4 regions of the Kitasatospora sp. NPDC048715 genome follow, and region 1 is predicted to be linked to each of the others. Evidence: riboswitches for the same ligand, from Rfam matches in the RefSeq annotation. Region 1 holds a riboswitch; each other region holds the start of a gene.
The links. Region 1 has a riboswitch for cyclic di-AMP ahead of ACGFSC_RS22510 (transglycosylase family protein). Riboswitches for the same ligand answer to the same signal wherever they lie in the genome.
Positions count from the first base shown of each region.

Region 2: linked by a shared signal. The riboswitch ahead of ACGFSC_RS33405 (LysM peptidoglycan-binding domain-containing M23 family metallopeptidase) and the one ahead of ACGFSC_RS22510 (transglycosylase family protein) in region 1 are both predicted to bind cyclic di-AMP.
Region 3: linked by a shared signal. The riboswitch ahead of ACGFSC_RS34640 (M23 family metallopeptidase) and the one ahead of ACGFSC_RS22510 (transglycosylase family protein) in region 1 are both predicted to bind cyclic di-AMP.
Region 4: linked by a shared signal. The riboswitch ahead of ACGFSC_RS39780 (transglycosylase family protein) and the one ahead of ACGFSC_RS22510 (transglycosylase family protein) in region 1 are both predicted to bind cyclic di-AMP.

Region 1 is NZ_JBICVH010000011.1:312,422-316,043, reverse strand. It holds gene ACGFSC_RS22515 (hypothetical protein) at 1-493, shown strand, start outside; cyclic di-AMP (ydaO/yuaA leader) riboswitch at 947-1,117, shown strand; gene ACGFSC_RS22510 (transglycosylase family protein) at 1,104-2,504, shown strand; gene ACGFSC_RS22505 (hypothetical protein) at 2,819-3,019, shown strand; gene ACGFSC_RS22500 (LacI family DNA-binding transcriptional regulator) at 3,121-3,622, opposite strand, start outside.
Region 2 is NZ_JBICVH010000020.1:202,590-206,211, forward strand. It holds gene ACGFSC_RS33400 (APC family permease) at 1-567, opposite strand, end outside; gene ACGFSC_RS33405 (LysM peptidoglycan-binding domain-containing M23 family metallopeptidase) at 955-1,947, opposite strand; cyclic di-AMP (ydaO/yuaA leader) riboswitch at 1,950-2,150, opposite strand; gene ACGFSC_RS33410 (MFS transporter) at 2,442-3,622, shown strand, end outside.
Region 3 is NZ_JBICVH010000021.1:213,455-217,076, forward strand. It holds gene ACGFSC_RS34630 (alpha/beta hydrolase) at 1-583, opposite strand, end outside; gene ACGFSC_RS34635 (YiaA/YiaB family inner membrane protein) at 725-1,015, opposite strand; cyclic di-AMP (ydaO/yuaA leader) riboswitch at 1,225-1,383, shown strand; gene ACGFSC_RS34640 (M23 family metallopeptidase) at 1,396-2,244, shown strand; gene ACGFSC_RS34645 (hypothetical protein) at 2,388-3,263, opposite strand; gene ACGFSC_RS34650 (GNAT family protein) at 3,306-3,622, shown strand, end outside.
Region 4 is NZ_JBICVH010000028.1:128,056-131,677, reverse strand. It holds gene eno (phosphopyruvate hydratase) at 1-1,044, opposite strand, end outside; gene ACGFSC_RS39780 (transglycosylase family protein) at 1,358-2,275, opposite strand; cyclic di-AMP (ydaO/yuaA leader) riboswitch at 2,281-2,449, opposite strand; gene ACGFSC_RS39775 (cytochrome P450) at 2,671-3,622, opposite strand, start outside.

The sequences.
Region 1 (3,622 bases):
GGCCCGGGCCGACCGCGCCCGGCTGTTCGCCATCGCGACCGCCGCGGACGGCGTGGTGCTGACCACCGTCGGCGGCGAGGACGCGGCCGCGGCGGCCGGCATCACCGGCGTGCTGCTGGCCGCCCGACTGGCCGTGCCGGTCGTCGCCGCCGCGCTCGACGTGCCCGGCTCGGTGGCCGCGGCCGTCAACCACCTCAGGGACACCGGCTCGCAGCGCCCGGCGCTGGCCCCGCTGGTGATCGGCCCGGAGGCGGACTCCGAGCTGCTCGCCACCGCCGCCGAGGAGACCGGCTGCCCGTCGGCCGCGCCGCTGGGCTCGTACCCGTCGGTCGGCCAGCTGATCGCCTCCACCTACCTGGCGGCGCTGCCCGCGCCGTCCCCGGAGGACCTGGCACGGGCCGAGGCGGAGGCGGCGGCCGCCGCCGAGGCCGAGGGGGCCCTGGAGGGCGTCCGCGGCGCCCACGCGGCCTCCCAGGGGCCCGCAGGGCGGTAGTCGACGTCGCGCGCCGGTTCGCGCGCTCCGAAGGGCCCGGAACGGCATGCGTTCCGGGCCCTTCGGTTTTGCTCCGCCCGCCCATGGCCGTCCCGCGCGGAAGTCGGACGGCGGCGAAGTGGAATGTCCGTTCTGGCCTTTTTGAAAGGAAATAGGAAACGCGGTCGCGGGCGCTCGCATCACAGCCGCCGCATCATCCGCCGGGGCGCTCCGGCCCGCGATTCGACGCGCCGTCACACCACTTCTGAAGTGCTGCCAGTTGTGGGCTTCCACAACAGGGTTGCTTGAAAACGATCATTTACGATCATGGAGAGCGGCAATTTTGGCAGTTCCCACTAAACCGTGATGCGCATCACAGCCATTTGCAGTTTGAACTTAAGTCTGATTAACGTGCTCCCCGTTCGTGACCACACGAACCCGGTTCATCCGCGACGCCGAGTCCTGCCGTCGGATGTCCTGGCAGCGCGAAATCGCACCACGGCAGGAGCGGGGGACCCACAGGTAAGTCGCCCCGGACCGATCTCCGGAACGGTCCAGGGCTAGGGGTGAAGCCGCGCCCACAGCGCGGCCGGGCAACTCCAGCCCGAATCCGACAGCTCACCTCGCAGGCGTGGGAGAGGACCGCGTCTTCATGCTGCCCACCAACGGCACTCGTCTGTCCAGCCGCACCCGTCGCGTGATCGCCGCCCTCGGCGTCGCGGGCGTCGGCCTCACCGTCCCCTGCATCGCCTCCGGCACCGCCTCCGCCGCCACCGTCGCCACCTGGGACAAGGTCGCCCAGTGCGAGAGCGGCGGCAACTGGAGCATCAACACCGGCAACGGCTTCTACGGCGGCCTCCAGTTCACCTCCAGCACCTGGTCCGCCTTCGGCGGCACCGCCTTCGCGGCGCGCGCCGACCTGGCCACCAAGGACCAGCAGATCGCCGTCGCCGAGAAGGTCCTCGCCTCGCAGGGCCCCGGCGCCTGGCCGGTGTGCTCGGTCCAGGCCGGCCTCACCAAGGGCGGCGCCGCGGCCGCCGTCGACACCTCGGCGGGCTCCACCGCCGGCTCGACCACCGCCAAGCCCGCGCAGCCCGCGCAGAGCGCCAAGCCGGCCGCCCCGGCCGCCAAGCCCGCTCCGCAGACCCAGGCCCCGGCCGCCAAGCCCGCCGCGCCCACCGCGCCCGCCGCGCCCGCCCAGGACGGCACGCAGGCCAGCACCGACTCCACCGCCTCCGGAAACCGGAGCGACTGGGTCCAGAAGCGCCAGCAGCAGGCCCAGAACGGCGACTACACCGTGGTCGAGGGCGACTGGCTGTCCGCGATCGCCGACCAGCACAAGGTGCAGGGCGGCTGGCAGCGGCTGTACGAGCTCAACCGCGGCACCCTGACCGAGGGTCCGGACAGCATCTACCCGGGCCAGCAGCTGTCCTTCGGCGGCAACGGCCAGGCCCAGGCCGGCCAGTCCGCCACCGGCAAGTCCGGCTCGGACTTCACCTGGTTCGACCGCTCGCAGAAGTCCGGCCAGTCCGCGAACGGCGGTGCCGTGAACGCCCAGCCGACCGCGCAGGCCCAGACCCCGGCCGCCAAGCCGTCCACCAAGCCGGCCGCCAAGCCCGCTCCGCAGACCCAGGCTCCGGCCCAGACCCAGACCCAGGCTCCGGCCGCCACCGGCAGCATGGCCGCCGCGGTCTCCTTCGCCGAGTCGAAGGTCGGTCAGGCGTACGTCTACGGCGGCACCGGCAACGGTGGCTGGGACTGCTCCGGCCTGACCCAGGCCGCGCTGCGCGCCGCGGGCGTCTCCGTCCCGCGCGTCGCCGCCGACCAGGCCGCCGCCAGCACCCACGTCTCGCTGGACAGCCTCCAGCCGGGCGACCTGCTGTTCTGGTCCAACAACGGCAAGGACTCCGGCGTCTACCACGTCGCGATCTACGTCGGCAACGGCAAGTACGTCGAGGCCGCCAACCCGAGCTCGGGCGTCCGCGAGCAGAGCATCGCCAACTGGGCCCCGGACTTCGCCGGCCGGGTCTGAGAACGGCGAACAGCTGACGGACGGCGGACGACGGATAACAGCTGACAGATAACAGATAACAGATTTCATCATCTGTCAGCTGTCGTCCGAACGTTGACCGCCCACGCCCCCGGGGAGAGTCTGGTCGCTCCTCCCCGGGGGTTCCGGCATGCCTCCGGCCGTACCTCGTGGCAAATCCCCGCGGTGAAGCTCCGTGCTGAATCCCCACGGCGAATCCCCATGGCGAAGCCCCTGCTGAATCACCACGACGAATCCCCGTGGTGAATCCCCGCCCCAACGGGCATGCTGCTGCTCTGCACCCGAGGAGGAGTCACATGGCCCAGGTCACCGTCACCCTCGACGCGAACCTCGCGATCGACGCGATGTTGCTCTCCGGCACCAAGAACCCGCAGGACGCCGTCGAACTGGTCCTGCGCGACTACCTGGCCCGCGGCCGCCGTACCGAGACCCGTACCGGCGAGGCGGCCGACGGGCACCGACCGACCGTCGACCGCCCCACCGCCCAGGAGGGCTGACCGCCCGACGGCCCGGGCGGCCGACCGCACGCACGCACGCCGAAGGGCCCCGGGGAGCAACCGCCCTCCGGGGCCCTTCCGTCGGCCGTGACGGCCGGGGTTCAGCGCGCGCAGGCCCCGGTGGACCCGCGCATCACCAGCTCCGGCTGGAACATGAACTCGCCGCGCTGGGCCGCGTTTCCGCCGACCTCCTCCAGCAGCGCGTCGACCGCCGCCGTGGCCATCGCCTCGACCGGCTGGCGGATCGTGGTCAACGGCGGCTCGGTGAAGGCGATCAGCGGCGAGTCGTCGAAGCCGACCACCGACACGTCCTGCGGCACCGACAGCCCGCGCTGCCGCACCGCCCGGATCGCCCCGAGCGCCATCATGTCGCTCCCGCAGACGATCGCCGTGCAGCCCTTGTCGAGCAGCGCGCCGGCCGCCGCGTGCCCGCCCTCCACGCTGAACAGCGTGTGGTGGACGAGGTCGTCGGCCTCCTCCCGGGAGAGTCCGAGCACCTCGCGCAGCGCGGCCGTGAAGCCCTCGATCTTGCGCAGCACCGGCACGTACCGGCGCTGACCGACGGCCAGCCCGATCCGCTCGTGCCCGAGTTCGGCCAGGTGC
Region 2 (3,622 bases), on a different contig from region 1:
CGCCCCCAGCACCCCGATCTCCAGCACCAGCGCGACCCCGAGCACCTTGGCCGTCAGGTGCAGGTCGAACCAGGCCATCACCCCGATCACCGTCGCCCCGAACAGCGCGTACCAGCCCCAGCCCAGGTCCAGCCCCAGCTGCGAACGGACCAGCCCGCGCAGCGAGTACGCGAAGAAGCCGAGGGCCGAGGCCTCGGTGACGACGTACGCCAGCACCGCGAGCAGCCCCGAGGCCATCCCGACCACCCGGCCCAGCCCGTGCGAGACGTAGCCGTAGAACGCGCCGGCCGCGGTGATGTGCCGGGCCATCGCCACGTACCCGACCGAGAACACCGTCAGCACCACGGTCGCCACGACGTACGCGGCGGGCGCGCCGGCGCCGTTGCCCTGCCCGACGATGATCGGCAGGTTGCCCGTCATCGCGGTGATCGGGGCGGCGGTGGCGAGCGCCATGAACACCACGCCGACCAGGCCGACCGAGTCCGCCTTCAGCCGGTCGACGCCGCCCGTACCCGGCCGCTCCCGCCCGGCCTTCTCCCCCGCCACGTCCCCGCTCCGGACCGCCATCCGGCCTCCTCGCCTCCCGGACCCGCCCGACCGCCGGACCGGCCGGACGCTGACCGTCCGACAGCATGGCGCGCCGGAGCAGCCCCGCGATCGGGCCGACGGCCCTCCGGAGCAGTCGGGTTGACGCCGCGTTCGACCGGTCGAACGACGCTCCGGAACCCGCCGGACGGCCGGGGCACGACCGGACGGGCCCGGAAACGGCAGCGGCCGGCCCGGCCGTACGAGGAGGTCCTCGTGCGGCCGGGCCGGCCTGGGCGTGTCCCGCGCCCATGTCCGCCGTGCGGCGATCACCCGGTCGAGCGGTCACCCGACATGACCATCCCGGAGGATCGATTCGCCCCGCAGCAGCGGTGGTTCCGAAAACCCTCGGGGCTCAGCGGCCCCGGGTCAGAGCGCGACGCCGTGCGCGCGCAGGTAGGCGACCGGGTTGATGTCCGAGCCGTACTCCGAGCCGTTGCGGATCTCGAAGTGCAGGTGCGGGCCGGTCACGTTGCCGGTGGCGCCGGAGAGGCCGATCTGCTGGCCGGCGGTGACGGCCTGACCGATCCTCACGCCGATCGAGGAGAGGTGCGCGTACTCGGCGTAGTGGCCGTCGGCGAGCTTGATCTCGACCTCGTTGCCGTAGGCGCCGCCGTTGCCGGCCTTGACCACGACGCCGTTGGCGACGGCGCGCAGCGGGGTGCCGGTGGAGGCGACGAAGTCCTGGCCGGTGTGGTGGCCGGAGGCCCACATCGAGCCGGCCACGCCGTAGGCGGTGCCGAGCCTCGGGTTGGCCAGCGGGGCGACGAAGCCGGAGGTGGCGGCGGCGACCGGAGTGGCGGTCACGACCGCAGCCGGAGCGGCGACCTGCAGCTGGGTCTGGAGCTGGGCGGACGGCTTGGCGGCCTCGGTCTTCACCTGGACCTGGGCCTGCGGCTTGGCGGCCTGGGTCGCCTGGGCGGCCGGCTGGGCGGGCTTCGCCGGGGCGGCCGGCTTGGCCGGGGCGGCGTCGGCGGCCGGCGCGGCGGCGTGGCCCGACAGCGCGAGCTGCTGGCCCGGGAAGATCAGGTTCGGGTCGGCACCGACGACCGAGCGGTTCTGCTCGTACAGCGCGCGCCAGCCGCCCTCGACGTTCTTGGCGTCGGCGATCTTGGACAGGGTGTCTCCGCTGACGACGCGGTAGCTCTCCTGCGCGGCCGGGGTGGCCGGGGCAGCGGCCGGCGCGGCCGGCTTGGCGTCCGTGGAGGCGGCGGCCTGCGCGGCCGGGGCGGCCGGAACAGTGTGGGCCTGGGCGCTCACCGCGGTGACGAGCGGGAGGGCGAAGGAGACACCGGTGACGGCGGTCGCGATGCCGATTCGGGCGGCGCGGGGCAGGGCGATACGACGAGCCTGAGCAGGCATGGAATTTTCCTCTCCGACGCCTGCGAGGTGAGCTGTCGGGTTCGGGCTGGAGTTGCCCGGCCGCATGCGCGGCTTCACCCCTAGCCGGTCCTGGACGCCCGCGCCCTGAGGCGCGAACTCCGGTCCGGCGACTTACCTGTGGGTCCCCCGCTCCTGCCGTACAGAGTTCGTTTCGAACCACCGGGCAGCGGCAGGACTCGGCGTTCCACCCGGTGGATCCGTCCGGACTGGCCGGGCGGTCGCTGAACTAAAACCCATCCGTTCGGGTGAAGCAATGTCGATCTCTTGAAAGGGCAACCATCTCCCCCGTTCCGGTGACCCTCCGCAGACCGGACCCCACGGTGCGTACACAACCCATTCACCCCCCGCCACTGATCCACGACCCTGCGCCGAGATCGGCGACGGAACGCAGCCACCCGTTCACGCACCGCCGACCGTCAACACACCCACCGGTGACCCTTGTCACGTGCGCCCCGGCAGCGCAGGATTCGCCCGTGGCCACCTCCGAGGCCGGCACCCTGCGCCTGGGCACCGCGCAGGGTCGCTGGGTACTACTGGCGACCGTGCTCGGCTCCAGCATGGCGATGCTCGACGGCACCGTCGTGAACGTCGCCCTGCCCCGGATCGGCGCCGACCTCGGCGCCTCCCTGGCGTCCCTGCAATGGACTCTGAACGCCTATCTGCTCACCCTGGCGGGCCTGATCCTGCTCGGCGGCGCGCTCGGCGACCGGTACGGGCGGCGCAAGGTCTTCCTGATCGGCGTGGTCTGGTTCGCCATCGCCTCCGCGGCCTGCGCCGCGGCGCCGAACATCCACGTGCTGATCGCCGCCCGCGCCGTCCAGGGCATCGGCGGGGCGCTGCTCACCCCCGGCTCGCTCGCCATGCTCCAGGCCGTCTTCCACCCCGACGACCGCTCGGCCGCGGTCGGGCTCTGGTCCGGCCTCGGCGGGGTGTCCGCCGCGATCGGCCCCTTCCTCGGCGGCTGGCTGGTGGACGGCCCCGGCTGGCGCTGGATCTTCCTGCTGAACCTGCCGCTCGCCGCCGCCGTGATCGCGGTGACCACCCGGTCGGTGCCGGAGACCCGGGACGAGGCCGCCACCGGCCGCTTCGACGTGCTCGGCGCCGTGCTCGCCGCCCTCGCGCTCGGCGCGATCACCTACGCGCTGACTGCGGCCGGCGAGGGCCTGTCCCCGGCGGTCTGGGTCAGCGGGGTGATCGGGGTGGCGCTCGGCGTCGCCTTCGTGGCCGTCGAGCGCCGCGCCCCCGAACCGATGCTGCCGCTCGGGCTGTTCTCCTCCCGGCTGTTCACCGCGGTGAACCTGGTCACCCTGTGCGTGTACGCGGCGTTCAGCGGGGTCTTCTTCCTGCTGGTGGTGCAGCTCCAGATCGTGTCCGGGTTCTCGCCGCTGGTGTCGGGCTTCGCCCTGGTGCCGATCACCGTGCTGATGCTGGCGCTGTCCGCGCGCGCCGGGCGCCTCGGCAAACGGATCGGCCCGCGCGTCCCGCTGACCGTCGGCCCCCTGCTGTGCGCCGCCGGGGTGCTGCTGATGCTGCGCATCGGCCCCGGCTCCTCGTACTGGGTGGACGTGCTGCCCGCCGTCACGGTGCTGGGCTGCGGGATGACGCTGCTGGTCGCGCCGCTGACGGCGACCGTGCTGGCCGCCGTCGAGGTCCG
Region 3 (3,622 bases), on a different contig from region 1:
TGGCGGTCTTGCGCCCCGGGGTGCGCAGCGCGGCGACCAGTCCGTCCACGTACGCGTCGAAGTCGGCGGGCTTGGCGCCCGGGAAGGCCATCCGGCGCAGGTAGAAGCCCCAGGAGGCCGGCCAGTGGACGAGGGCGGCGCCCATCAGGCCCATGACGCCGCGCATCAGGGCGCCCGGCGGCGGGTTCTCGACGAAGGCGTTGAGCAGGACGATCCCGGCGACCCGCTCGGGCGCGTCCCCGGCGGCCCTGACGACGGTCGCCCCGGTGTAGGAGTTCCCGGCGAGGACGGCGCGCTCGATGCCGAGGTGGTCGAGCAGGGCGAGGACGTCGCCGGCGATCGCGGCCGGGCCGTAGTCGTCCCACTCGACGGAGGACTCGCCGAAGCCCCGCAGGTCCACGGTGACGACGCGGTGGCCGGCGGCGACGAGCAGCGGGCGCAGGTGCCGGTAGGCGGCCCGGCTGTCGAGCATGCCCGGGAGCAGGACGACGGGGGTGCCGTCGCCCCGCCGGGTGTCGTCGAAGGCGATCCGGCCGCCGGGAACGGTCAGGTACTGGGTGCTCGGGGTGATGGTGCCGTTCATGGGGTCCTCCTCGGGCCGCCGGTGCGGGACATCGGCGTGCGGGCCGATAGCCATAAAGCTAAGGCTAATAGCCTTAGCTGTCAAGCGAACGGCCGGGTGAGGGGTGGAGCGGGAGGAGCGGGTGGAGAGAGGAAGGGGCGATCAGACTCCCTCCACCTTGAACGGGTCGTGCTCGCTGAGCAGCTTCTCCAGCCTGGCCTGGTCCACCCGGGTGACCATCTCGTTGGACTCCTGCCGGTCCCGGATCACCTTCGCCAGGGTGAACGCCGAGGTGACGGTGTAGAGGAGGCCGATCCCGAGGAAGGCCCTGGTCCACCCGCCGACCGGCAGGTAGGCGATCCCGACGGCGAGGGCGACGCCCGACAGGGCGAAGGAGAGGACGGCCTGGATGTGGTACGCGGCCGTGGTGCGGGTCTGCATCGATGTGCTCATGGCGCCAGGATGTGGCCGCCCGGCCGGGGCGCACATGAGTAGGAGTACTCAGATGGGGCCGTGCGCGAGGGGGGTGTTCGCCGGTGTCGTTCGTTGACGTCCGATCACTTTGCCCTAGGCTGCTCCGAACGGATGGCTTGGAATCAGAGCCTCCTAGGATTAACGTTTGATAACGCAGCGCGGTTGTCAACGCCGTACCCAGACGGCACCGTGCGCCGTCGCCTAATCCCGCCGACCCGCCTCCGGGCAGGTCAGGGAGCCGGGGAACCATGTTCCTTGGGGTGAATCGGCGGGGCTCCGGCCCAGCCGTAGGAGACCTTCCTGCTCCGAACCCGTCAGCTAACCCGGTAGGCGCGAAGGAAGGAAAGGAGCGCGCCTCCGTGGCGTCGACGCACACCCCGGCACACCCGGCCGGCTTCGCAGCCGGTACCCAGCTCCTCGACCACCCCGGCACGGACGGCCCCGAGGCCTTCGGCCCGGAGGACTTCCCCGCGGAGGTCGAGACCAACCGCCACCGGATGCCGCGTCAGACCCGCGGAGCCTCCCCACTGCTCGGCGTCACCGCCGTCGCCGCCACCCTGGGCGCCACCGGCTTCGCCTCGGCGACCCCGGCCGCCGCCCCCGCCGTCGAGGCCCCGGACGAGACCCCGGTCGCCCTCTCCGCCGACCCCGGCCTCGCGCTCGCCGCCCGCATCCAGCACCAGGCCGACAGCCAGCGCACCGCCGCCGAGGAGACCGCCCGGCTCCAGGCCGCGCAGGAGGCGGAGGCCAAGGCCGTCGCCAAGGAGGCCGAGGCCAAGCGCGCCGCCGAGGAGGCCGAGCGGGTCAAGGCCGCCGCCCTCACCCTCCCGGTGAAGGACTACCGGCTCTCCGCCCACTACGGCCAGAGCGCCCGCTACTGGGCCAACCTGCACACCGGCCTGGACTTCGCCGCCGACACCGGCACCCCGGTCTACGCGCTCGGCCAGGGCACCATCACCTCGGCCGGCTGGGCCGGCTCGTACGGCTACCGGATCGTCGAGACCCTGCCCGACGGCACCGAGATCTGGTACTGCCACCTCTCCTCGATCACCAAGGGCTCCGGCAAGGTCGCCCCCGGCCAGCAGATCGGCAAGGTCGGCGCGACCGGCAACGTCACCGGGCCGCACCTGCACATGGAGGTCCGCCCCGGCGGCGGCGCCCCGGTCGACCCGGAGCCCTGGCTCCAGCAGCGCGGCCTCAACCCCTGACCCGCGCGAGAAACCCGACGCACCCGCGAGAAACCCGACGCACCCGCGAGAGGCCCGCGCACCCGCGCGAGAGAACCCGACGCGCACGCGAGAAGGCCCCGGCCCGGAGCAGCCGCTCCGGGCCGGGGCCTTCGTGCGAGGTCTCACTCCTCGGCGGGCAGCTGCGCCAGGTACGCCTCGATCTCCTCCTGGCCCGGCTCCGGCGCCAGCTCCGGGAACTCCGTCACCAGCAGCCGGGGCAGTCCCGGCACCGTCCACCCGCCGAACAGGTCGAGCGCCGCGTCGACCGCCGCCTCCTCGAACTGCCCGAAGTCCCCGGCCAGTTCGTCCGGCATCGGCCGCCCCTGCGCGGTCAGCTCGGCCAGGTTGCGGTAGCTGCGCCGCATCAGGCCCTGCTCCAGCAGCCGCCGGGCGCCGTCGGTGGCCATGCCGACCGACAGCACCCGGCCCGGGCCCCAGCCCTGTTCGTCCGGCTCGTCCAGCCAGCCGGCCGGCACCAGCGCCTCGTACGCGGCCAGCCGGTCCTCCTCCGCGAGCTCCGCGAAGCCGGCCAGCCAGTCCCGCACCGCCGCCCCGTCCGTGACGTCCACCCCGTACGCGTGCAGCAGCACCGCGTACAGCCGGGGCCAGGTCACCAGGTCGGCGCGGCGCAGCAGCCCGGCCGCGACCTCGCCCTGCCACTCGGCCTCCTCGTGCAGCCGCTCCTGGCGCTTGGCGTTCAGCCGCCGGGCCGCCCGCTGGTGGTCGATCAGCAGCCGGACGGCGTCGCCGTAGGCGAGCGGGTCCTCCTCGGGTGCGGGTTGGACGTACAGGTGGAGCCGCTCGTACAGCAGGTGCTCCACCGCGTCGGAGGTCAGTTCCGGCCAGCCGTCGTGCATCCTGCCGTCGCCCAGCTCCAGCAGCGCCAGCACCGCGCGCAGCGGCGCCTCGGCCACCGGCGCGCGGTCCTGCCCGGCCGCCCAGGCGAGCAGGTCGGCGGCCTTGGTGCGGGGGGCGAGCCGCAGGTCTTCGTCGTTCATAGTCCGAACGGTAGCCGCCGGGCGGGGATAGGGTCGGCAGCCATGGTCCCCGTACGACTCACCGGCCCGCGACTGGCCGTCCGCGAGTACCACCTCACCGAGGGCGACGTGGACGCGCTGCACGCGCTGTTCGGCGACCCGGAGGTCACCCGCCACCTGCCCTTCGGGCCGAGCGGCCGGGAGGACTGCGCCGACCAGATCGAGCTCTACCTGGAGGAGGCGATGGCCGAGGAGCGGGACACCTACCGGCTCGCCGTCACCAGGCTCGCCGACGCCGAGGAGCCGGCGGACGCGACGCCGATCGGGCAGGCCTCGCTCACCCTGGACGGGCACCGCGCCGCTCAGCTCGGGTGCGTGCT
Region 4 (3,622 bases), on a different contig from region 1:
GGCGTCCAGGGTCTCGGTCAGCGAGCCGATCTGGTTCACCTTCACCAGCAGCGCGTTGGCGGTGCCGGTCTCGATGCCGCGGGCCAGGCGGGCCGGGTTGGTGACGAACAGGTCGTCGCCGACCAGCTGGACCTTGTCGCCCAGCTTGTCGGTCATGGCCTTCCAGCCGTCCCAGTCGGACTCGTCCAGCGGGTCCTCGATGGAGACCAGCGGGTAGGCGGCGACCAGCTCGGCGTAGTACTCGATGAGCTCGGCGGCGGTGAGGTCCTTGCCCTCGAACTGGTAGGCGCCGTCCTCGTAGAACTCGGAGGAGGCGACGTCCAGGGCCAGCGCGACGTCACGGCCGGGCACGTAGCCGGCCTTCTCGATGGCCTCGACGATGAGGTCCAGGGCCTCGCGGTTGGAGTCCAGGTTCGGGGCGAAGCCGCCCTCGTCGCCCAGGCCGGTGGACAGGCCGCGCTCCTTCAGCACGCCCTTGAGCGTGTGGTAGACCTCGACGCCCCAGCGGACGGCCTCGGAGAAGGACTCCGCGCCGATCGGGGCGATCATGAACTCCTGGATGTCGACGTTGGAGTCCGCGTGCGACCCGCCGTTGAGGATGTTCATCATCGGGACCGGCAGGACGTGCGCGTTCGGGCCGCCCAGGTAGCGGAACAGCGGCAGGTCGCTGGCCTCGGAGGCGGCGTGCGCGACGGCCAGCGAGACGCCCAGGATGGCGTTGGCGCCGAGCGAGGACTTGTCCGGGGTGGCGTCCAGGTCCAGCATGGCCTGGTCGATCAGGCGCTGCTCGGTGGCGTCGTAGCCGACCAGCTCCGGGCCGATCTGCTCGATGACGGCCAGGACGGCCTTCTCGACGCCCTTGCCGAAGTAGCGGTTCTTGTCACCGTCACGCAGCTCCAGCGCCTCGAAGGCACCGGTGGAAGCACCCGACGGGACAGCGGCACGACCCGTGCTGCCGTCGTCGAGGCCGACCTCGACCTCGACCGTGGGGTTGCCGCGGGAGTCGAGGATCTCACGGGCTACGACGACATCGATGGACGGCACGAGGCATCTCCTTGCGGAAGCAGGGTCCGGTCTGACGGTGGTGCTGTCAGCAGGACGATTGCGGAGTCGTTACGACCAGAGCCTAACCGCCCGGGCTCCCGGGGCCACGTCCGCCTCGGTCCCGTCTCAGCGTGTGGCCCCACTACCCACCGGTAGTTCACCTGCTTGTCCCAGCTTGTCCCACCGGAGCGGGCGAATGCGGACGAAGGGGACCGGTAGGACCGGTCCCCTTCGGACGGCGGGGTGAGGCGGCGTCGGCACCGGGCGCGGCGGGCGGGCCGGCGGCGGGCGGGCAGGCGTCGAGCGGGCCGGCTCAGCCGAGGTGCAGCACCTGGCCGGGCATGATCAGGTTCGGGTCGCCGCCGACCGTGCCGTGGTTCTGCTCGTACAGCGCGTGCCAGCCTCCGGACACGCCCTGGGCGGCGGCGATGGTCGACAGGGTGTCACCGGCGCGGACGGTGTAGTCGTGGCCGGTGGCCTGCGGGGCCGACTGCGCGGCCTGCGGGGCGTACTGCGGCTGGGCGGCGGCCTGGCCGGCGTACTGCTGGTAGACGCTCTGGTGGCTGGTCCAGTACCAGGCGCCGTTGCTCTGGTACCAGTACACCTTGGCGTCGGCGTCCCAGCCGGCCTTGCCGGAGAAGCCCGGGGTCTGCGGCTGCGCCTGCTGCTGCGGGGCGGCCTGCTGGACCGGCTGCGCGGCGGGCTTCGAGGCCTGCTTCGGGGCCTGCTTCTGGGCGGCGGGCTGCTGCGCGACCGGCTTCTCGGCCGGCTTGGCGGCGGGCTTCGGGGTCTGCTGCTTGGGCGCGGACTGCGGCTTGGCGTCCGAGGAGGTGTCGACCGCGGCCGGGGCGCCGCCCTTGGTCAGACCGGCCTTCTGGGAGCAGACCGGCCAGGCACCCGGGCCCTGCGAGGCCAGCACCTTCTCGGCGACCGAGATCTGCTGGGCCTTGCTGGCCTGGTTGGCCTGCGGCGCGTAGGCGGTGCCGCCGTACGCCTTCCAGGTGCTGGAGGTGAACTGGAGGCCGCCGTAGAAGCCGTTGCCGGTGTTGATGCTCCAGTTGCCACCGGCCTCGCACTGGGCGACGGCGTCCCAGGTGGAGGCGGGGGCGGCGGAGGCACCGGTGGCGGTGAGGAGCGGCATCGCGAGTCCGACGCCGGCCACACCGGCGACGGCGATGGCCTTCTCGGCCTGGGTGCGACGACGGTGACGGCCAGTTCCAACGAACAGCATGAAGAGGTCCCTCTCCGCACGCCTGCGAGGTGAGCTGTCGGGTTCGGACCGGGAGGTGGCCCGGCCGCCGTATGCGGAAACGATTCCGCTCGGGCGGCTTCACCCCAAGCCGTGGGGAGACGGCAACAAACCTGGTTCCCCCGCCCCTGCCCAGGGTTCTGGTCGGTTTCCCGTGACGCGGCGGGCAGGACTCGGCGTTCCGCGTACGAGGTCCGCAGCTGCGAACTCCAGGGAGAGTAGACAGATCATCAGACCAATCACAAGCTCATATCGTCGATATCACACAATAATTACGGCGCGTGTTCGATCGCCTACCAACGGCGGTGTTATGTCCGGATTGATGGGTGTTCACACCCCCGCCGGCAGGTGGTTCGCGACGTCCCGTCAGGGCGATCTCAGCACGTCGGAGGCGTGGCGGGAGCGTGCGGAGAGGCCTGCGGAGAGGCCTGCGAAGGAGCGTGCGGAGGGGTCTGCGGAGAGGCGTGCGGGGAACGGCTCTCCGGACTGAATTCCACCGGGAGTTCGCGCAGCCCACGCATGATCAGACCACCGCGCCACCGCAGGTCGTCCGCGTTTTCCGCGAGCCGGAGATCGGGCAGCCGGGAAAGCAGCGTGGTCAGCGCGGCACGACCCTCCAAGCGGGCGAGCGGAGCGCCGATGCAGTAGTGGATGCCGTGCCCGAAGCCCAGGTGGGGGTTGTCCGTCCGGGCCAGGTCCAGGGTGTTCTCGGCCGCGAACCGGGCCGGGTCGCGGTCCGCCGCGGCGAGCACCACCAGCACCGGGTCGCCGACCGGGATGTCCACCCCGCCGATGGTCAGCGGACGGGTCGCGAACCGCCAGGTCGCCATCTCCACCGGCCCGTCGTATCGCAGGAGTTCCTCGATCCCGGTCTCCAGCAGCGCGCTCTCCCCGCGGGCCACCGACTCCTGCAGCAACCGGCGCTGCTCCGGATTGCGCAGCAGGGCGTACGTGCCGTTGCCGATCAGGTTCACGGTGGTCTCGAAACCCGCGAACAGGAGGATGAAGGCCATCGCCGCGGCCTCGTTCTCGGTCAGGTGCTCACCGTGGTCACTGGCCCGGATCAGGCCCGAGATCAGGTCGTCCCCGAGGTCCGCTCGCTTGCGGTGGATCAGCTCCAGCAGGTACGCCCGCATCCGCTTCACCGCCCGCCCCACGCCGCCGCGCTGCCCGCCGCCGTGGCCCGGCTTCGTGTGGCGCACCATCATCCCGGCCCAGTCCCGGAAGTCGTCCTGGTCCTCGGCCGGCACGCCCAGCAGGTCGCAGATCGCGTAGATGGGGAGCGGGAAGGCGAACTCGTGGATCAGGTCCGCCGAACCGCGCTGCGCG